3 regions of the Maridesulfovibrio zosterae DSM 11974 genome follow, and region 3 is predicted to be linked to each of the others. Evidence: riboswitches for the same ligand, from Rfam matches in the RefSeq annotation. Region 3 holds a riboswitch; each other region holds the start of a gene.
The links. Region 3 has a riboswitch for cobalamin ahead of H589_RS0111960 (sirohydrochlorin cobaltochelatase). Riboswitches for the same ligand answer to the same signal wherever they lie in the genome.

Region 1 (7,478 bases), on a different contig from region 3:
CCCACTTACGCGTTTTCAATCCGCAATCAGGATTTACCCAGAGACGCTCAGCAGGAATTACTTTCAAAGCCTTTTCAAGGAGTAATTCCATGTCAGCTTGCGCAGGTATTGAAGGGCTATGGATATCATAAACTCCCGGTCCTATTTCATTTGGATAACTGAACTGCTCAAAACTGCCGAGGAGTTCCATACGGCTACGGCTGGCTTCGATACTGATAACATCAGCATCGAGTGCCGCTATTGAATCGATGATCTCATCAAACTCGCAGTAGCACATGTGGGTATGTATCTGAGTCTCATCTTTAACGCAGGACGATGAAAGGCGAAAAGCCTCTTCTGCCCATCTCAAATATTCTTTCTGCTCGGATTTCCTCAGTGGAAGTCCTTCGCGCAAAGCAGGTTCATCAATCTGAATAACTTTAACCCCGCTTTTTTCGAGGTCAGCCACTTCATCACGTACAGCAAGAGCAATCTGACGGCATGTTTCACTGCGAGGCTGATCATCACGCACAAAACTCCAACAAAGTATTGTTACAGGTCCGGTAAGCATCCCTTTAACTTCTTTATCTGAAAGAGACTGAGCATAGTTAATCCAATCTAAAGTAATAGGGACAGGTCGTGAAATGTCTCCAAATATAATTGGAGGCTTTACGCATCTAGATCCGTAGCTCTGTACCCATCCATTAGAAGTGAAACAATATCCTTCAAAATTTTCTCCAAAATATTCTACCATGTCATTACGCTCAGGTTCACCATGAACCAGAACATCTAAGCCCATATCTTCCTGACGACGAATGCAGTCTTCAATATATTTGTACATGGCGGCTTTATATTCTGGCTGATCAATTCGATTATTCCTATAAGCACTTCGTTTTGCACGAACTTCAGAAGTCTGTGGAAAAGAACCTATTGTGGTTGTTGGGAGTAATGGAAATCCCAGTGAGGTATGCTGAATTTCTGCACGGACAGGGTAAGAAGATTTTCTATGAAAATCTTCAGGTTTAAGACCTGCAAGTTGTTGCGACACTTTTAAATTGTGGACCCTGCTGCTATTCTTACGAGATTCAAAAGCAGCCCTATTTTCCGCAAGTTCTGTGCTAACATCAAGCCCACTAACAGCATCTGCAATAATTCTTACTTCTGAACACTTCTGCTTTGCAAAGGCCATCCACGACTTAATCTCATCATCAAGTTTTGTTTCAAGATCCAGATCAAAAGGCACATGAAGGAGTGAGCACGAAGGAGCAACAAAAACCCTGTCACTGCCAAGTACACTGCAAGCAGATTTCACAGTGGAAATTGCCTTCTCAAGATCAGCCCGCCAGATATTTCTGCCATCCACGACTCCAAGTGAAAGACTTAAATCGGAGTTGATCGTTTTAAGCAAAAGCCCAAGATCCTGATACCCTCTAACTAAATCGACATGCAATCCATCAACAGGTAAATGAGCAGCAACATCAAGATTATTGCCAAGTCCACCAAAATACGTGGCAACCAAAATCCTCAGATTTGATGACGCTTCCTTAAAAGTCCTGTAAACAGGCCCAAAAAGTCTCTTAACTTCTTCATCAAGATCAAGAGCAAGAACAGGTTCATCGAATTGAATCCAGCTACATTTACCAGACAGCTTTTCGATAAGCTCAACGTAAGCCGGAATTAAATTTTGAAGCAGGTTCAACTTGTCAAACTGCTCGTCGGCGCACTTTCCTAGCATTAAAAAAGTCAAAGGCCCGGGAAGCACGGCCTTAACTTTATGTCCCGCAAAAGCAGCTTCTTCGACCTGCCTGATAAGTGAGTCATCAGCCAACCTGAAACTTTGATCCTTTTTAAATTCGGGAACTATGTAGTGGTAATTTGTATCAAACCACTTAGTCATTTCCATTGCAGGAATTCCGTTTTCCCCAGCTTCACCTCTGGCCATTCTGAAATAGTCATCAAGGGAGGCCTGACCGTTTTCAACATTATACCTTTCTGGAATAGCGCCGAATCTTACAGCATTATCGAGCATATGATCATAATATGAAAAATCTCCGACAGGTAGCAGGTCGACTCCAGCTCCAGCCTGAATATTCCAATGATTGAGTCTGATTTTTTGAGCAGTTATCGCGAGATCATCTGCTGAGACATCACCTCGCCAGTATGCTTCCAGTTTTTGTTTTAATTCACGATTACTACCTATTCTTGGGTAACCAAGTGTGTGCGTCTGCATAGTGTTCTCCATTTTAAAGTGTACCTTGCGGCGCGAATAATTTTATTCGCTTCTGACCTTGTTTGCGAAGTTCAGCACCATTTCCACAGGACGTCTTCTGGCTTCCGGATACATTTGACGCATGGTATAAATTCTTCCCGTTTGACCAGTGAATTTTTACCATTTTTAAATTCATAACTCCGGTTACAGCAGCGCACCTGCAACGGATTCACACCGTTTTCCGTTTCCTGAGGAATTTACAACTACTTACGTATATAAAAATATTGTTATATAGTTATTAAAAACTGCCAATAAATTTTATGGATGTCAAGCAGGTATGTAATTTTATATTAATCCCCAAAAAAAAAGCCTCCGGAATTACTTCCGAAGGCTTTACGTCAACTTAATAAGAAAATATTATTTGCAATCTCTCACATTCATCTTTTCATGAAAAGTTCCTTCTGCTGCAGGGAACTTTAGAAGAGCTCCTTTAACAAGACACTTTCCAACAATGCCCACTCCTTCAAAATCGACACTGGAAGCTTTTCCACGCCAGAGAAAAGTCTTTTCACCTTCATTTTCAGGGGTCATTAAATAAATACGAACAGTATTATCCTGACGATTTACATCTGAATCCTTTACAGCTCCTACGTTTGTATTGGTCTTGCTGATAAAATTATATTCAAATGCATCTCTTTTATAGGTTACTCCGCGCTCAATAAACGACTTTGAACCGAAATTAACCAGCACCAGAAAATCAGGGGAATTGGGATCATACCTGAATCCTTTAGCTTCCAGCTCTGCTTTTGCTGTACCGAGAAGGCCAGATTCGAGTTCTTTGCGTGACTCACTTTTCTTTTTAAAAGCAAAAGTCTTGAACTTGCTGAAGTCGAGCCCAGGTGCCGGGGAATTTTCTACATCCATATCAACATAGACACAGCCGGAGAGCATCATCCCTGCCAAAATAAAAATTACCAATAACTTCCTCACCACAATCCCCCAAATTTATTTTACACAACACCTTAAATATAGATATGCATCAAATATTATATCACTATTACCTAGATTCTAATAACTTAACCCGTTTAACGTCTTTAGCCAAGAGTTAAAAGAGGCCTGATCAAGCAAAATAAAAATAATTCACTTGATCTATTTTCGCAATTACTGTTTGCTCCCGATGGAGAAATTCATGAATACACTATTTGATAGAAGAAAAACAAACAGAATAAAACTTTCAAAAATTGAAAATTTTTTCCGACAGTGTGACATTTATGTATCATCTGAAAAAGGCGATATAGACATAACAATACTTGATATTTCACCTGTAGGTATGCGCATAAGTATCAACGGGTCGGAAGACCAAAGCAAAATCAGCCCGCAAGACAAACTCTTTATACGTGGCTGCATTTTTAATGATAACATAGGTTTTCTCAGCAGCCAGAACGTGGTCGCAGTATGGAAAGAAAACAACATTTGCGGTTTTAAGTTTACTCCTCCACTTGATCTTGATGAACTGACAATCCGCTCCATGATCAAACATAACCAACTGCAATAACTTACCCAGGTACAACCCAAACGTCCTGCTTTAAATTTATTTAATTAATTGTTATCTTCATACAAGAGATGAACAAAGCAGCAAAAACAATCGCGTGGATAGGTAACACTTTCTTCCGTACCGGCATGGACGAACTTGGCTATAAAACCATTCACATTCCCATCTGCGGACAACAGGTATTTACTTGGCAGGACATTCTCGAAAAGACAGGGGATGAACCCTTTGCCGTGGTTTACGCAGATCGATCCATTGCCCCTCCTCTGGCAGGAGTAGAATCATATCCATGTCTGACTATTTTCCACTGCATCGATACCCATATTCATAGTTGGTATCCACTCTACGCCCAGGGATTCGATATCTGCCTTGTCAGTCTCAAAGATCACCTTGAACGTTTCAAGCCCAGACTTAAAGAATCAAGACTGGTCTGGTTTCCACCAATAGTCATGGATGCAGATGTTCCGCTTGAAATGGAAAAAGAGTGGGACTTACTATTTGTAGGTAAGGTGGACCCAGTGCTTACTCCTGCACGCATGAAATTTCTTGATAAAGTTGCTATGCGAGTGCCCGGATTACATGTAACACAGGGAGAATATCGTAAACTTTTTCCAAGAGCACGGGTTGTCCTCAATATAGCTGAACGCGGCGACCTTAATTTCAGAGTCTTTGAAGCCTTGGCCTGCGGAGCATGCTTACTGACTCCTAAAATCGAGCAAGGCCTTTTCGATATTTTTGAAGACGGCAGACATCTTGTCTCGTATGAAGCTGACAATGCCGATGACTTAGTAGAAAAATTGAACGTTCTTCTGAAAAAAGATTCATTAAGGAAGCAAATTGCCAAGACTGGAAACGAGCTGATCGAAAGCTCACATAGAATAATTCATCGCGCCGAAACACTACACAATATTATATGTGAAATGAACGTAGAAAAAGCAATCCAGAACCGTCTCAACGCGGCCCCCATGCTACGCAAAAATTTTCTTAAATCCATATATCTGCACTGGGCTGAGGAAATAGGAATACCTGAATTTCAACAAATATATTTGCAGGCAGCCAAGGCCCAGCAGATATTTTTATCTGAGTATGACTAACAATGGCGCAAGTCACGAAGGCCCCTTTTTAAAAGAGACCCCGTGACACTCACACAACATTTTAAAAAGTTATGTGAAATCTGCATATTTTCAATAATACTATTACTTTTTTAATTTCTGAAGAGACTTACTCAAATCCTGTTTCAAATCATCAACGTCTTCCATTCCTATATTCAATCTGAATATGGTCTTACCTTCGTATCCGAAATGATTAGTCCTCATGAATTTTCCACCTGTGATCAGACTTTTGTAGCCACCCCAGCTATAACCTAACCCGAACAGCCCAAGATTATCCACAAAGAGCGAATGATCCATATCTTCAAATTCCTCTTTAAGAGTAAATCCAAATAAACCGCTGGAGCCCTTGAAATCTCTTTTCCAAAGCTCATGCTGTGGATGGTTTGCAAGAGCAGGATGTATAACAGCATCAACCATATCATGTTCAGAAAGCCACGTTGCCACATCAAGAGCAGCAAGTTCATGATGCTTTAACCGCACTGCAAGTGTACGCAATCCCCGCAACGCCTGATAACAATCTTCCTGCGGCGCAAATGCCTCGAACAGACCGCAACATTTTTTAAAGGTTTCCCAATACCTTTCATTTGTAGATACAGTTCCCAGCAAGATATCTGAGTGACCTGTAATATACTTTGTTGCAGACTGAATCGAAATATCTACGCCAAGCTCAAAAGGATTCATATAGAGTGGAGTTGCCCATGTGTTATCAATTACAGAAACAACGCCTTTTTCCCTGCAGATAGAAGTTATAGCCGGAACATCTTGGATTTCAAAAGTATTTGAACCAGGAGATTCCATAAAAATAAGTTTAGTTTCATCTCTGATGAAATCAATAACATCAGCTCCGGCGCTGGAAGGCAGATAGTCAGTCTTCACGCCATATTTGGATAAAAAACCATCACAAAAATGGCGGGTAGGGCCATAAACATTATCACAAATAAGAATATGATCGCCCTGACGAGTAAAAGCCATCAATACCATGGCAATAGCACTGATGCCTGACTGAAATGCTTTGCAGCCGTATGAACCGTCAAGCTCCACCATAGCAGACTCAAAAGCCTTTTGTGCAGCCAGACCGGATGTCCCGTACTCTATCCCTTCGAACTGTCCGCAATTAGCTTTAAGCATATCCGAATAAGAATCGAACAATACAGTAGAAGCCCGATGCAAAGGAGGGTTGATAGTATTGATCTGCTGCATTGCCGCATCATTACCGCCATTAACTAATTTTGTAGATATCTTATGCATTTTCACTCCGTGTTATTAATGCTCAATAGAAATTCAAAAAAAGCGACAGGTCAAACGGAATCCGTTTAACCTGTCACCTTTAAAGTCAGTAGAACGATAGCAGAAATATATCGTTACACGATATCAATATTGCCATTATTCAAAATCAAGCAATTCCGCCTCAATAAACTCAAGAGGAAAATCTTCGTTAACAACAGCATTACCAAGCTTGTCCAGAGCAACAATAACGACTGCGCCCTGCTTAACCTTCTTGTCTCTTTTCATGAGTTCCATGATCTGAGACGTCTCAATGTCAAGACAGCCTGTGGCAAGATTAAGTTTATCCATTACGGATTCATGCAGCTTAAGCTCTTCATCTGAAAGCATTCCGGCTTTATTACAAGCCCGAGCCACAATTCTCATACCATAAGCGACACATTCCCCATGGGAAATTTTGTATCCGGCAAATGTTTCAATAGCATGTCCTACAGTATGTCCGTAATTAAGAATCCGGCGTACTCCACCTTCCTTCTCATCGCGGGACACAACATCAGCCTTGATTTCACAACATCTAGCTACAACTTTAGGCATGACGGTCTTATCAAGACTGAGAATCTTTTCAGCATTATCATGCAGGAATTCGACAAATTCTCTATCATATATAAAGCCATGTTTAACCACTTCGCCAAGTCCACTGAGAATTTCACGCTCAGGAAGAGTATCAAGAGCGGAGATATCTGAATAGACACGTTTGGGCTGATAAAACATGCCACAATAGTTTTTGCCACCACTGATATTAACAGCAACCTTACCACCGACAGACGAATCAACCTGAGACAGCAATGTTGTCGGAACCTGCACAAAATTAATACCACGCATGTAGCTTCCTGCAACATAGCCGGACAAATCTCCGACAACTCCACCGCCGAGAGCTACGACCACGTCCTGACGGGTGATTCCAGCCTCAAGCATAGCTTCAAGCAGAGAACCGAATACATCAATAGACTTGCTGTGCTCGCCGGCAGGAACAGTAAGCAACAGCGGGTCAATATCTTTAAGTGCGAGCTTATCGGCCAGGTTAAGGCCGAAAAGCTCACGAGTATTTTCATCACATATTACAACAGGAGTATGGCCGAATTTACGCGCACAAAGATCACTGACAACTTCATTCATAATGTCGTAGTTAACTGTGATCTCGTAAGAGTTATCAAACTCGCCCCGTAATTCTACGTCAACACTTGGCATTTAGTCTTCTCCGGCCAACACATTTTCCTGCTGACGCAGAGATTCTTCATGAATATACTGAAAAATACGCAGCATAAAATGTTCATCCATACCACGCGCAACACCTTCACGAGTACGTTTTTCAACAGTTTTTTTCCACTGAGCAGGCTGAAGAAGA
Region 2 (7,478 bases), on a different contig from region 3:
GGAAGTAGATATTGCTGTAAATGGAATTGAAGTTCTTGAGGCTTTCAGAGCAGCTTTGGAGAGCAAAGAGCCTTATGATATAATTTTTATGGATATCATGATGCCTGAAAAGGATGGACTTGAAGCAGCAAAAGAAGTTCGCGAAATGGAAAGGGAATTTCATGTTGCGGCTGCAAATGAAGTTTCTATTATCATGGCTACAGCACTTTCTGATGTGAAAACAGTATTTAAAGCTTTCAACAAAAGTGAAGCTACAGATTACATAGTCAAGCCGCTAACAGTGGATACTGTGCATGCGAAGCTGATTGAAATGGGTCTTCTCAATGACAAGTGATAATTTTGATATTGATGTTTTTCTTGGTGAGTTCGTTACAGAGTGCAGTGAGGCTACTGAATTAGCTGTACAGGACGTACTAAACCTCGAAGATGGAAAAGATCAGGATTCTATCGATCGTATCTTCAGAGCTCTTCACAGTATTAAGGGCAATGCATCAATGTTCGGTTTGTATGCTCTTTCTGAATTTGTTCATAAAGTGGAAGACACCTGCACTGACATACGTTCTGGTAAAAGGGTGATTGATAAGCTGGCAATTGATGTACTGCTCAAAAGCTTTGATATGATTGAAAATGCATTTGAACATATCACCGAGAAAGGTTCTGATAAAATTGATTACAGTATCGGCTATGCTTTTTTAAATAAATTTGACAAGCCCAGTTCTTCTGCGGGGCAGGAAACTGCCACTGAGTACGAATTTTCTACTCCGAATATTTCTGGCTCAGAGATTGAGTCAAAAACAATTTTATCAACTATTGAAGAACTCAAAGATTCTGATTTTGAAGAAGATAAACCTATCTCTCGTATAAAAAATATTTCTGCTGAATTGGGTGTTGATGTTGAATTTGAGGGGATTCAGAGAGTTGTGCAGGATGATCTTTCACAATATAATTATATGACACAGTCGACAGCTATTGCAGGTTGCGCTGATTTTGATGAGCAGAGTTGTATATGCCAGACTCGCAAGAATCCTACTGCGTTGGTTGTTGATGACGATTTTGCAACCAGAAAAATTATCGTCTCTTTTTTATCAAAATATATGCCCTGTTATATTGCAAAGGACGGAGTTGAAGCAATTCAGGCTGTGACTGAAAGCCTTGCGGGGCAAAGCCCATATTTTGATTTGATTATTATGGACATTATGATGCCCAATATTGATGGCTTGCAGGCCTGTAAAGCTATTCGCCAGATTGAGCAAAGCAAAAATGTGAAATCTTTTTCATGTGAATCCAAAATATTTATAGCCAGCACAATCAGTGATGATAAGACTATGCTCAAAGCTGTATATGAATGTGGAGCTGATACATATATTGTAAAACCTGTAGTGTTTGAAGATATAAGAAGGCAGCTAGTTCGGTACAGACTTATTGAGCCCCAATAGCAAATGATAAAATAAAAACCACCGTTTCAATTGAAACGGTGGTTTTTATTTTTATAAATTGGATCTTTATTTTGACCATTTTACTTGATCAATCTTAGTCTACGCTTTTTATCCACATGTGGTGTAGCCGCATGCCTTGCAGATTTTGCAGCCACCCTCTGGGACATAAGCATTTTTACCGCATTCGGGGCAAAGTGCTCCAAGTCCTTTGGATACAATGGTCTGATCGTCCATATCAAGGGATATGTACTGACGCAGGATGCGGGAAATAATAGCTGAGGCATCTATTATATTATAGCTGGAACGATCAAGTTGTGTGAGAATTCTATCTATGGGCATACCCACACGCAGGAGCATACTGGTCAGGCGAGTTATGGTTTCCCACAGAGAATACTTTTCCTGAAATACCTGTTCATTATATATACCTGATCCGGTAACACCCGCTTCCTTGGGCAGCTTGACAAATATTTCAATAGGATTGCCCGATTCATCCAAGGAGACAATGATGTACATTTTGGATCCTTTCCAGGTAACACGGTGTCTCTCGGCTCGTTCGATATCTCCCAGCTCTCTTTCGAAAAGGGACGGGTTTTGCCCCAGCATCGTTGGATTAGTCTCTTTCTTTTCTTCTTTTTTGGTCAGAACACCTTTTTTGCAACCGTTACGAAAGACGGTTACTCCCTTGAGTCCATGTTTCCATGCTTCAAGATAAATCTGGAATATGGTTTCCTTGTCAGTGTCTTCTGAAAGGTTGATTGTAGAAGAAATTGAACTGTCAGTGAACTTCTGAATTGCAGCCTGCATGCGGATGCGGTCCATATAATCAAGTTCATCTGATTGGACGTAGTTCAATTTTTCTTTCAATTGTAAAGCCGTATATTTCCCAAACAGCTCTTCCTGATTGGTTTCAAGCATCCATTTTAATGGAGGCAGATGGATGAATTCAAATACTTTTCCAGCCTCAAGACGGGTCTCTCTGGTATAACTGAACATAAATGCCGGTTCGATTCCAGAGGTGCAATTGTCCGACATAATGGAAATTGATCCGGATGGTCCGACAGTGTTGAAGGCTGTATGGCGTAGCCCTGTATTCATTATCTTTTTCTGTAATTTTTTAGGCAGATCCAGATTTACTATATATGGGCACTCCAGAAACCGTTTTCTGGCTTTCTGATCTTTCAACGCTTCCACAACTCCGAAACGTTCAGCAATTTCAGCACTGATAGAAATTTCAGTGATGGCCTTATTTCTCAGGATTTCCTTAATGAAGGATATGGATTCATCACTACCGTAACGCATGCCCAGCATGGCCAGCATATCACCAAGTCCGGTGAATTCTATGCCGATTCTTTTACCATACTTGTCTGCATCACGGTGTGCCTGAAGGGGATGCTTGCTCTGGTTGAGATCAGACATAGTATCCATAAAGAACATTGTTCTGGTCAGATCGTCCCGGAACAGGTCTGCGTCAAACTGTGCCTCTTTTGTGAAAGGGTTGGCGACATAACGATGCAAAACCATAGCCCCGAGAAGACAATTATTCCAGTAGCCCAGACTTTGCTCTCCGCATGGATTTGTGGACATTGGCTTAAGACGCTTAGGATCGATGTATGTACCGGGAGTATTGCGCTGTGTAGTATCCTGATACAGAATTCCAGGGTCACCGGATTGCCATGCTGACGTGCTGATCTCTTCGAGCAGTTCACGGGCATTCACTGTTTCATACGATTTGAAAGGAAGTCCGAGTTCCTGCCAGCGGCTGTAGTCTCCGTCCCAGATGGTGTTATACACTGACTTTACCGGATCAAAAATATCCGATGTCTCATTACGTCGTCTGGCGAGAGTAAATGTCAGTGACTCTTCATGAAGAACAGCCTGTTCATCATTTACAGGAAGATCCGGTTCTACTTTGATCAGATACTTTTTGGGGTCAATGGCAGTAATTTTATAGGTAATTTCAGCCTCAAGATGATCTCCAATTTGCGGATCAAGTGCTTCATATACTTCCGGAAGAAGCTCTAGTGTCTCATGTCCACATATCTTGCCCGTAACCTTGCTACGGTCAGGAAAAATAAAGGTCCAATCTTTATCATTTTCCACAGCCTGCATAAAATCATCAGTAATTTTAAGGCTGATATTAGCCCCGAATACATCCTGAGTTTTACCTGTAAGGGAATCCACTCCGAAAATTTCTTCAGGTTTGCTTTTGCACCAGATAAAACGGCGGGTCTCAGGGTGTCTGATATCCAAAGATATCATCAGCGCACCGCGTCTGCCATTCTGGCCTATAGTATTTGTCAATTCACTGAAAAGCGGCATGAAGCTGACTGCTCCGGAAGACGTTACAGCTGCATTATTCACAGGATCGCCTGAAGGTCTCAATATGGTAATGTCAATCCCGCTCCCCCCACGATATGAATAGGTCCTTGCGAGTTTTTTCTGGGCTTCAAAGATACCTTCCAATGAATCTGATTCGATTTTGGCTAAGTAGCAGTTGCTAAGAGAGCATTTAATATAGTCGTTACCCAGACCTGAAAGAATTGAGCCTGCAGGGATGAATCGTCCTGACTGGAGCATTTCACACACTTGCTCGTTTTCTTGATTGTCAAACCGGGACTGCTTTAAGAATTCACGGCAAAGTCTGTTTTTAACATCAGTGAAGGAGTGCTCTTGGAGACGGCCTTTGCGGTCGCGGATCTGGTATTTTTTGGAGCTGACGGTTTCTTGAAAGCGAGTGTGTTCTTCTAAAGCCATTTTGGCTGATTCACGGGTGATAACTGCGTGTCCGGTCATTCTGTTTAGTCCTTTGAGGGGATTGTCTGTCCCAGACCTTTTTATCATAGCACAAAGCACAAGCGACAAAGCAATTTGAAAATTGCCAGTATGCAGGTCCTTCAGCATGAAGATAAGGTATGAGTTTGTGGCGCAGGGAGCCCAGAAGGCTGTATCCTGCAAGTTTTTTAAGGTCGGATATTTCTTAAAGCCAGAGTATCCGTATGATGGAAAATATCTGCATCTTGCAGAAATGCTTCAGGAAAGGTTGCTGGCTTTTTTTATCCTTATAAAAGTATAAAAAATACAGTGGCAGAACCGCCCCGGAATCTAACCGGGTTTCCTTTATTTATGATCTGAAAAGTTCAGATACCTGAAGTACAAAATCAACGCTGGTGAGTCTAGCAAACCTTGGCTTTTGGTCAAGACCTTTCTAGACTTTTTCATACTCAAAGCTCATTAGCCTTTGTGGGAGTAAGGCTGACATAGGAGCACTTACTCGTTTTCCACAGAAAATAAATTTATGTGTATAACTATCCAAGAGATTGGATTTCTGAGAATTACTGGTGATCAATTCTTTTTTTTTAGTACCAGTATAATTAAGTCAGAATTCAAACTTAGGTGTTTGTGCAGTTGTGATATCAAGAATATCTTTTATGAAAGCAGATTGACTGCACACTGTTTAGCAGCTAAACAGTGTGTATGAAAACATTTAAAAAAGTGTTGCCGGCAATGAAGCTATTAGGAAATGCTATGGAAAAGTATTCACGAATCGAAAAGATGCCCTTTGATTTTGGCGTGGGTGATCCTTTGTTCCCTGCTGAAATAAAAATGGTGTCAACCGTTGTTGGTCATGGATCTTCGGGTGTTACAGATCTTGCACGTGAACTTGGTATTACTAAAGGGGCTGTTTCCCAGATAATTGGTCGGTTGTGTAAAAAAGGTTTGCTTTCCAGGGAAAAGGATCAATTAAATAGAGCTCGCTCAATTATAAGGGCAACTGAGTCAGGACGAATTGCTCATGACAATCATATGGAATTTCATAAGCACCATGATGCTGAATTTATAGAGTTCCTGGGGGGGCTGGATGATGACTCTTATCGTCTTGTTTGCGAATTGAGCGAGAAAATGAATAGCTGGATGGATAATTATTTAGAGTAAATTTTTTTATTAAATAAGTTTAGCTGCTAAACTTCGGAGGGGCTATGTTTATTGCTATACCTGAAAATGATTTTGGACCAGTACGTAAATTAATAATGGAGTCGATTACTCCTAAATTAATTATAGCTGCAGTAAAGTTGAAATTGTTTGACTTTATTTCAGATATCGGAACGACTGCTGGGGATTTAGCTGATGATATGGGGCTTGAAGCTGTACGCTTGGAGCCAGTTCTTGATGTGCTGGTTGCTTCCGAAATTTTAGAGTTTAAAGATGGGATTTATAGAAATACATCTCTGGCTGTTGAATATCTTGTCAGCACATCTCCATTATATCAGGGGAAAGCTTTGCAGTTGTCTTCCCATTTCAATTCACTGATTGAAGACTCTATACCTGAACTGCTTGCTGGTGGAGAGATGCAGCGTGAGGTTACAGATAGTGAGTGGGGGGCCGAAGATGCCATTGAAGGTACTGCGCAGGATGCCATGAGCAGCGGATTGGCTCCGGTGGTAGATTGTATTTCGAGGTTGCCCGGTTTTGATGATTTTACTTCCATGTGTGACATTGGAGGTAATCATGGCCTATATACTCTTGGAGTTCTAGAGCGAAATTCCAAGATGGAGGGGGTTATCTATGACCTGCCGCATGTTTTGGATTTGGTTCAATCCCGTTGCAATAATATGGGGTTTAGAAAGCGGATCACAACCAGTGCTTTTAATTTCAGAGAAGATCGTCTGCCAGAATCGCAATATGATATAGCGGTCATGTCACACATCTTATATGCTATGAAAAAAGATCTTTCGAATGCTGTTAAGAAAATTGCAGAGACACTTAAGCCGGGCGGTTGGTTCGTTTCTCATCATTATACCCGGTATGAAAAATCTGCTGACTTGAAAGCCAAAGCTTCGCTGGAGGCTTTGACCAGACTATGCGGATACTCATCACATTTTATAGAAAAAGATGAACTCACAAAAGTTTTACTTTTACATGGATTTGAAAATATCAGATATGAAAATGTTTCAGAAAATGGGTTTGGACTTATAACTATGGCCCAGTTGGAAAAAAGATAAATATGGCAACGCAACTGTAGTTGTAAGAATTTGATCAACACTTATGTTTAGTTTAAAGTAAATGTATATTGTTTAAAAAATGCTGTAATAATTGTCTTATTTTTCATATTTTATGCAATTCTAAATCTTAAAATTATTAGTTTCTGACAATGGTTAGTTTCTTAGTAGTTAAATCAATTAAATTGGATTTTAAGCATGACAACGTATAAAACTATCTGTCCATATGACTGTCCAACCACTTGCGGACTTTTGGCTGAAACTGACAATGATCGCATTGTTAAAATTAAAGGTGATCCAGATGACCTCATTTCAGGCGGCCTGATCTGCCGTAAGATGCAGCGTTATGAAAAATCCATATATTCATCTAAGCGGATAACTACCCCCCTAAAACGAGTTGGAAAGAAGGGGGCCGGAGAGTTTATTCCTGTTTCATGGAATGAAGCTGTCAGTACAATTGTAGAACGGTGGAAGCAGGCTTTGGCTGAGAATGGTCCAGACTCAATTCTGCCATTTTATTATTCAGGGGTTATGAGTTTTATTCACCGCAATTGTGGTGATGCTCTGTTTAATAAAATGGGAGCATGTTTGCTTATAAAGACCCTATGCGCTTCAGCTAAGGGAGCTGGGTATTCAGCGGTAATGGGTGAGACAGGGGGCCTTGATCCAAGAGAACTTGCTGATAGTGATTTTTATATAGTGTGGGGTTGTAACATGAAGGCTACGCGCCTTCAGAGTATGCCGGATATTGTTCGGGCCCGTAAGAATGGAAAGCGTGTTGTGCTTATCGAATCGTATGCTCATGAAATGGCTTCATACTGTGATCAAGTTGTACTCGTTACTCCCGGTACTGACGGGGCACTGGCGCTTGCTATGATGCATGTGCTGCATGAAGAAGGTATGACTGATTTAGAATTTATGAGAACAGAAGCGGTAGGCTTTGATGAGTTCAAAGAAACACTTAGTACCTATTCACCGGAATGGGCAGAGGGGATAACCGGAGTACCAGCTAAGGTTATAGTTGAGCTTGCCAGAGAATATGGAG
Region 3 (7,478 bases):
TGTGATCACATCTTCGGGTGAACCATCGTGCAGAACTCTACCCGTAGACAAAAAAACCAGCCGATCAAAATAAAGTGCGGCAAGATTTAAATCATGGATAACACAAATGATAGTTGCACCAGCTGTATTCATTTTGCGAAGCATATCAAAAAGCTCAATTTTGCCTGAAACATCAATCCCAGAAGCAGCCTCATCAAGAAGCATTATGTCGGCCTGCTGTGCAACAGTGCGAGCCATTAAAACTCGCTGAAATTCCCCACCGGATAATTCTGAAACAGGACGATCTACAAGGTGACTGATACCGACAGTTTTAATTGCTTCACTACAAATAAATTCATCCTCAGAATCATAGCCGAAAAAACCAGATCCATGAGCGTATCGCCCCATCATAACCATCGATTTGACCGTCAGTCCAAACGCGGGCTCCACTCTTTGCGGTAAAACAGCCATAAGCTCAGCAAGTTTACGGGGGTGATAACTGTGAACATCTTCTCCAAGTACTTCCACGCTTCCAGCTGAAGGCTTAAGCACACCGGCAATTGTTGAAACAAGTGTTGTTTTACCGCTGCCATTGGGACCTAGAATTGCAGTCATGGTTCCGGCTGGAAATTCAAGATTCAAGTTTTGAAGAACCTTATGTTTTCCATATCCGGCAGAAAGCATTTTCACCTTAATCATGATCTGCCTCCGTTAAAACCGGACCGCAAAACCATACAGAAAAAAGGTCCGCCTAAAAGAGCAGTCACAACTCCAACAGGAAGCTCTTCCCCTCCAGATAATAGAGAACGGGCAATAACATCAGACCAAACCAGAAGCAGTCCCCCAAGAAGTGATGAAGAAACAAGCAATGGCCTGTGCTCTGCTCCTTGAAACATGCGTACCAGATGAGGGACTATCAACCCCACAAATCCGATTATACCTGAAACAGCTACAGCTGCGCCCGTAAGTAACCCGGAACCTATAAGCAGAAACATGCGTACGCGGGAAACATCCATTCCTAGATGACGGGCCTGAGTTTCTCCAAGTGAGAGGATATCAAGCTCCCGTGAATAATAGATCAAAGGAATCATTCCAGCGATAAAGTATGGCAGAAATAAGATCATATGATCCCAGCCACGTCCCTGAAAACTTCCCATAATCCAAAAAACTATACTGGTTACGGAATCTTCGTCCAGAGACTTGAGCAGAGAAATCAAAGCCGACAAAAATGTGGCGACGACTATTCCGGCAAGAACCATTGTCTCCCGCCTCAGCCTTCCACCAATCCTTCCCAGCATCAACACTGCGCCAAGTGCTACCATCGCCCCGATAAGGGCAGCCAATGGCAGAAGCATATTCCCGAACTCCTTCCACAAGCCGACTCCAAGAGCTGTAGACCCTGCAAAGATAGCAAGACTGGCCCCAAAAGCCGCACCGCTGCTTACGCCCAAAGTAAACGGATCAGCCAAAGGATTGCGTAAAATCCCCTGATAAACTGTTCCGGCTACAGCCAGAGACATGCCCACCAGAAAAGATAGACAAACTCTGCTAAGCCGTAAGTCTATAATAATAAACGATAGAGCTGAATCGACTTTTACTGCACCTAACCCCAAAGCGGACTTAAATACACTTAAAACCTGTGCAGGCTCAGTATTGTATGCGCCAAAAAGACAGGCAGCAAAAATGGATACAGGCACAAGCACTGACAGTACGACTACTGCAAGTGTTCTTCTGCCCTCTGCATTCATTCCTGCCACCTGTCCATTCATAAACTAATTGTTTCCAAGATGCTTGAAAGCAACCTTAAGATGATCAACCCATATATCGACAACCTGAGGAAATTCAGCTGAACCTTTCAAAACAGGTACGCATTTATACCCGGCTTTGGTCAATACTGATTTCCATGAGTCAGATTCATCACCCGCCATATCGTTGCGGGCATGATCTCCTGCGACAGACATATAAGGCATAAGATACACTTTTTTGGATTTACTCTTAGCAAGCATCGCTTTCACATCATCCAGAGTTGGAGAGCCCTCTACTGTTCCTACAAAAATCTTAGAATCAGCTTGAGCAAAATAATATTGGGAGGCGGGGTAAAAGATATTTGCAAAATGAGGAGTTCCATGGCCCATAAGAACCACAGCATCCTTTGATTTACGATCTTTAGGAATATTTGCAATAATTGCTTTAACAGTTCTTCTCATGTCAGTATCAGAAAAAAGAAGTGGCTTACCAACAGTGACCTTAGTCATCCCTTTAGGCATACCTTCAAATTTCTTAACGGTTTCAACAATTCCGGAATACTCTTCACCTGGAATTGTATGTAAAGACTGCACAGCAACATGAGTGAAGCCCTCATCCATCATTTTAGACATTGCGGTAACGGGAGAATCAACAATTCGACCGTTTTTAGCCAGAATATTTCTGATAATAGCTGACGAAAAAGCCCACCGAACCGGAACATCAGGGAAAGCCTTTTTGACAGCCTTATCGATATTCTCAAAAGTAATCTGAGCTTCATCCATGCTGGAACCGAAAGCAGCCAGCAGAATACCTTTCTTAACAGGTTTAGCATCACCGTGACCGGCAAGAGCCAATGAGGGAATAGCGAGAAGAACAATAAGAATAAGTGCGGGAAAAATTTTAAATTTGTCCCCAAAACGATACTGCATAACAGTCTCCTGGAATTTGGGGGGCTTAAATAAAAGTGCAGCAACCGGACAGCATTAACTGACCGAAGCAATGTTTGACAGATAAAAGCCCCGTTATCAGTCAAAATAATTATGATTTGCACCTAGGCAGGTCTTCCGACTCGTCCCATTCATACCAGGCCTTCCCGAAATAAATTTCAGTGGCACACCAGAATCGTAAAAACACGATTCACGTGGAGTGAATTATCAAGGACTCACGGCGGCGGGTCCGTTCCCGAATTCAACGGGATTCCCTATTAAGCTCGTGAGAGCACCTCAGGCAACTGCGTAATATTATTCTTCAGACACTCTGTCAATAAGTTGATTTGGTGACCTTCTGGCTGTTTTTACCGCAAGTGGGCTATTACCGATTCCAGGCCATATGCGGATCATACCAAAGAAGGCTCTAAGGAATGTCCAGAGACCTGCAACCAGCCATATCCAGAGAAGCATCCGCTCCGGCTTGTAATAATTAACGACAAAAAGAGCGCACGAACTGACCAGAACAGCTATCAGCATAGCATTGCGCAAATATCTAAAATCTCCTGTCCCTAAATGGATACCATCGGTAGCAAATGAAAGAGAATTTACTGGCTGCAAAAAGGTAACGGCAAGCCATGCAGGAGCGAAAACCATTGCAGACTCCTGTGGTACTAACACCCAGGCAACAGGTTGCTGACCAAAGTACATAACAACTGTCAACAAGATCCCTGTCACAAAACTCCATTTACAGACTAAAGAAGCAACTTTTCGCGCAGTATGCCGATCTGCACTACCAATAAAATAACCTACCAGCGATTGCCCACTGATAGCAAAAGAATCTAAAAAAAGAGCCAAAAACACAAAAAATTGACGAATAGCTTGATGTGCAGCACCTGCCTCAGCCCCTGCTTTCGTAGCAAATCTGGTACAAAGTAACAGGAAGAAACAAACCCCTCCGGTACGCACAAACATATCACCGCCGATAACAAATAACCGACGAGCATCAGCTAGGTTAAAACCTAAATTAACTCCATAGTGTCTTTTGACCACTAAGACAGCCCATACTGCACCTATCCATTGACTGATAGAACTGGCCAATGCTGCCCCGCCAACACCCATTTTAGTAAATGGTCCATGGCCAAACACAAGGCTCCAGTCAAGAGCTACATTAAAAAGGTTAATCCCTACAGCAATCCATAGCGGAGAGCGCATGTCCTGATACCCGCGTAAAGCTCCAAAACACGACAGCATAACCAGAACCGCAGGAGCTCCAAGCAAACGATAATCCATATAATCAGTTGCATAACCAAGTACTTCAGCAGAACCGCCCATAAGTCGTGCAATACTTGGCAACAGAGGATAAGCACAAATACTAAGTGTCAATCCAAGTCCTATTGAAATAAATACCGCAAGCCAGCACAGAGAAGAAGAACGCTTAAAATCTTTTTTACCTATAGCATGAGAAACTTCAGTCTGTGTTCCTACCCCAAGAAATCCAAATACCCAGAATACAGAAGAAAAAACCATGGTACCAATACCTAGAGCAGACAACTCTTCTGATCCTAGGCGGGCCACAAAAGCTGTATCGACCAACCCTGTTACAGGCTCAGCCACGAGAGAGAATAGAACAGGAATAGCCAAAGCAAACAAAGTTTTATTCGGTTTGTCCTCAAAAGGATGCTTCTTATCAGTGCTATAAGTTGCCATCGTTTATCCAGAATTATATCAATCAACATGTTAGTAAAAAATAGTCATGAATCATATAAACCAAAAAAGCGAGGGAGCTGTTCTAAAAACAACTTCACTCGCAATAATCGAATAAGAAACTTCCATTAAAAATGGAGGGGCTGATAAGGAAGAGTCCAAAGGATAGAATCTATCCTTTGGACTCCAGAGCCATGCTCCGCCTACAAATTTTTAATTACAGCTTCGCCCATTTCGGTACAGCCGACAAGGGTTCCACCTTCATCCATAATATCACCAGTACGCAAACCCTGAGCAAGAGTTTTCTCTACAGCTGCTTCAATACAATCTGCTTCTTCAGTCATGTTGAAAGAATAACGAAGCATCATAGCAATTGAGAGAATAGTTGCCAGAGGGTTAGCTTTATTCTGTCCAGCAATGTCAGGAGCTGAACCATGAATAGGCTCAAAAAGGCCAGGATTTGATTCACCAAGTGATGCAGAAGGCAGCATTCCGATAGATCCGGTAATGACAGCAGCTTCATCAGAAAGGATATCACCGAATAAATTTCCAGTTACGATAACATCAAACTGGGAAGGATCACGTACGAGCTGCATTGCTGCGTTATCAACGTACATATGACTGAGTTCAACATCAGGATAATCTTCTGCAACTTCAATAACAATCTCACGCCATACACGTGAAACATCAAGAACGTTGGCTTTATCAACAGAACAAAGACGTTTTTTACGCTTACGAGCAGCTTCAAAAGCAACTTTAGCAATACGTCTTACTTCGTGCTCATAGTAAACCATCGTATTGTAGCCCATGCGTTCGCCATTTTCTTCTTTGGTCCCACGCGGTTCGCCGAAATAGATTCCACCGGTAAGTTCACGAACAACCATAACATCGATACCTTTAGCGACGATGTCAGGACGCAGAAAACAAGCATCTTTAAGCTGTGGAAAAAGAGCTGCAGGACGAAGGTTTGCGAAAAGTGAAAGTTCTTTACGAATACCAAGCAAACCTTTTTCAGGACGAATTGCAGGATCAATAGTATCCCACTTTGGTCCACCAACTGCGCCTAGCAGAACTGCATCAGCTTCTTTGCAGGCTTTAACAGTTGCATCAGGAAGAGGAACACCCGTTTCGTCAATGGCAATCCCGCCGATTAGAGCCTCGGTAGTTTCAAAGTTATGACCGAACCTATCAGCTATAACATTGAGAACTTTAATGCCCTGTTCCATTATTTCAGGCCCGATTCCGTCACCGGGCATCATGCAGATTTTCATTATTCTAAATCCTGTTCTTTAATTTTTACAACCCAGTGGAGAATTTCATCCCCCGCCATACCTAAACTTCTCTGCCATGAAGCTGAAAAGTTCTTCTTAAATTTACTGTCATCAGAAAAAACTGAATAGTTCCCCTCAGGCAACTTGCAACACCATATATAATCACCCTGCACTGTAAAATTTAACTTCCCTGAATCAGATGAGATAAAGCCATTCATGGAGTCAGGAGTTTCATTCACGATACAGCCGTAAACATCTACGGCCCGAGCAGGAGTAACTGCACAGAGTATTAATATGAATGCCAAAAAGAGGAACTTCATAATCAACTCTGATTAATTTGACAGACGCTCTTTAACGTATTCCACCAATCCGCCACAGTCGAGAATTCCTTTCATAAATGGAGGAACTGGCGCACAAGTGATAACTTCACCTGTAGTGATATTTTTAATTATACCTTTCTCGGCATCAACTTCAAGCTGGTCGCCGTCTCCGAGTTTCTCGAAATCATCTCCGACTTCAAGAAGGATAAGCCCCATGTTAAAGCCATTACGATAAAAAATACGGGCAAAACTCTTAGCGACAACAACTGGAATTCCGGCTCCTAATATGGAGATTGGAGCGTGTTCACGAGATGAACCGCAACCGAAATTTTCATCGGCAACCATGATGTCATTCTTCTTTACACGTTTAATCCATCCGGCTTCGAGGCCTTCCATGCAGTTAGCACCAAGTTCAGCAGAATCAGTGGTAACCAAAAAACGGGCTGGGATGATAGCATCAGTGTCAATATGCGCCCCTACTCTGTGCGCTGTACCTTGAATAGTCATATTATATTTCTCCTTGAAGAGCATTGCTCCATCTTAGAAACTTTATATCAATTAATATTACAGGGCTGCAGGGTCGATAATTTCACCGGCAACAGCACTTGCTGCAGCAACAGCCGGATTAGAGAGGAAAACTTCACTCTGCAGACTGCCCATGCGTCCCCTGAAATTACGGTTGGTGGTGGCAATGGACCTTTCACCACCAGCAAGAATACCCATATGTCCACCGAGACAAGGACCGCAGGTTGCAGGTCCTACAATTGCTCCGGAATCCATAAAGATCTCAATCAGACCTTCTTTAAGTGCCTGTTTCCAGATAGAAGGAGTTGCAGGAAGAACGATTAAACGAACATTTTTGTCAGCTTTACGCCCCTTGAGTACTTCTGCTGCAATACGCAAATCGGAGATACGTCCATTTGTACAGGAACCGATTACAGCCTGGTGAATTTTCATATTCTTAACTTCATCTATAGGCTTAACATTATCTGGAAGATGCGGACATGCAATCTGGGGCTTCATGCCGGTAACATCTATTTTAACAACGCGCTCATAAACAGCACCTTCATCAGCACGAAGCTCTACATCTCCAGTTCTACCTGCAGCCTGGCAATATTCAAGAGTCTTTGAATCAACAGGAAACAAGCCAACTTTACCACCAGCTTCAATTGCCATGTTGGCAATAGTCATACGTCCTTCGATAGACATATCGTCAACGACAGAACCACTAAATTCGAGAGCTTTATATAATGCTCCAGAAACACCGATAGTACCGATAAGGTTAAGGATATAATCCTTAGCGCTCACATATTTACCGGGAGTTCCTTCGATTTCAACTTTGATGGACGGAGGTACTTTAAACCATGTTTCTCCAAGAGCCATTGCTCCGGCAATATCGGTAGATCCCATCCCGGTAGCAAATGCTCCGAGTCCGCCGTAAGTACAAGTATGAGAATCAGCTCCGATTACTATATCTGAAGGGCCTACAAGACCTAACTCGGGAAGCAGCGCATGCTCTACACCGACTT

Region 1: linked by a shared signal. The riboswitch ahead of metE (5-methyltetrahydropteroyltriglutamate--homocysteine S-methyltransferase) and the one ahead of H589_RS0111960 (sirohydrochlorin cobaltochelatase) in region 3 are both predicted to bind cobalamin.
Region 2: linked by a shared signal. The riboswitch ahead of H589_RS0109015 (adenosylcobalamin-dependent ribonucleoside-diphosphate reductase) and the one ahead of H589_RS0111960 (sirohydrochlorin cobaltochelatase) in region 3 are both predicted to bind cobalamin.

The regions. Positions count from the first base shown of each region.
Region 1 covers NZ_AUDC01000011.1:467,954-475,431, forward strand. The annotation lists gene metE (5-methyltetrahydropteroyltriglutamate--homocysteine S-methyltransferase) at 1-2,209, opposite strand, end outside; cobalamin riboswitch at 2,280-2,475, opposite strand; gene H589_RS0106395 (DUF4136 domain-containing protein) at 2,606-3,178, opposite strand; gene H589_RS0106400 (pilus assembly protein PilZ) at 3,378-3,743, shown strand; gene H589_RS0106405 (glycosyltransferase family protein) at 3,812-4,831, shown strand; gene metC (cystathionine beta-lyase) at 4,934-6,097, opposite strand; gene aroB (3-dehydroquinate synthase) at 6,233-7,321, opposite strand; gene H589_RS0106420 (bifunctional 3-deoxy-7-phosphoheptulonate synthase/chorismate mutase type II) at 7,322-7,478, opposite strand, start outside.
Region 2 covers NZ_AUDC01000012.1:464,386-471,863, reverse strand. The annotation lists gene H589_RS0109025 (response regulator) at 1-334, shown strand, start outside; gene H589_RS20400 (ATP-binding response regulator) at 324-1,436, shown strand; gene H589_RS0109015 (adenosylcobalamin-dependent ribonucleoside-diphosphate reductase) at 1,545-4,229, opposite strand; cobalamin riboswitch at 4,453-4,600, opposite strand; gene H589_RS0109005 (MarR family winged helix-turn-helix transcriptional regulator) at 4,962-5,369, shown strand; gene H589_RS0109000 (methyltransferase) at 5,414-6,436, shown strand; gene H589_RS0108995 (molybdopterin-containing oxidoreductase family protein) at 6,632-7,478, shown strand, end outside.
Region 3 covers NZ_KE384342.1:88,616-96,093, reverse strand. The annotation lists gene H589_RS0111970 (ABC transporter ATP-binding protein) at 1-678, opposite strand, end outside; gene H589_RS0111965 (FecCD family ABC transporter permease) at 675-1,748, opposite strand; gene H589_RS0111960 (sirohydrochlorin cobaltochelatase) at 1,752-2,654, opposite strand; cobalamin riboswitch at 2,763-2,966, opposite strand; gene H589_RS19745 (MATE family efflux transporter) at 2,967-4,361, opposite strand; gene leuB (3-isopropylmalate dehydrogenase) at 4,562-5,629, opposite strand; gene H589_RS0111945 (hypothetical protein) at 5,629-5,949, opposite strand; gene H589_RS0111940 (3-isopropylmalate dehydratase small subunit) at 5,962-6,456, opposite strand; gene leuC (3-isopropylmalate dehydratase large subunit) at 6,514-7,478, opposite strand, start outside.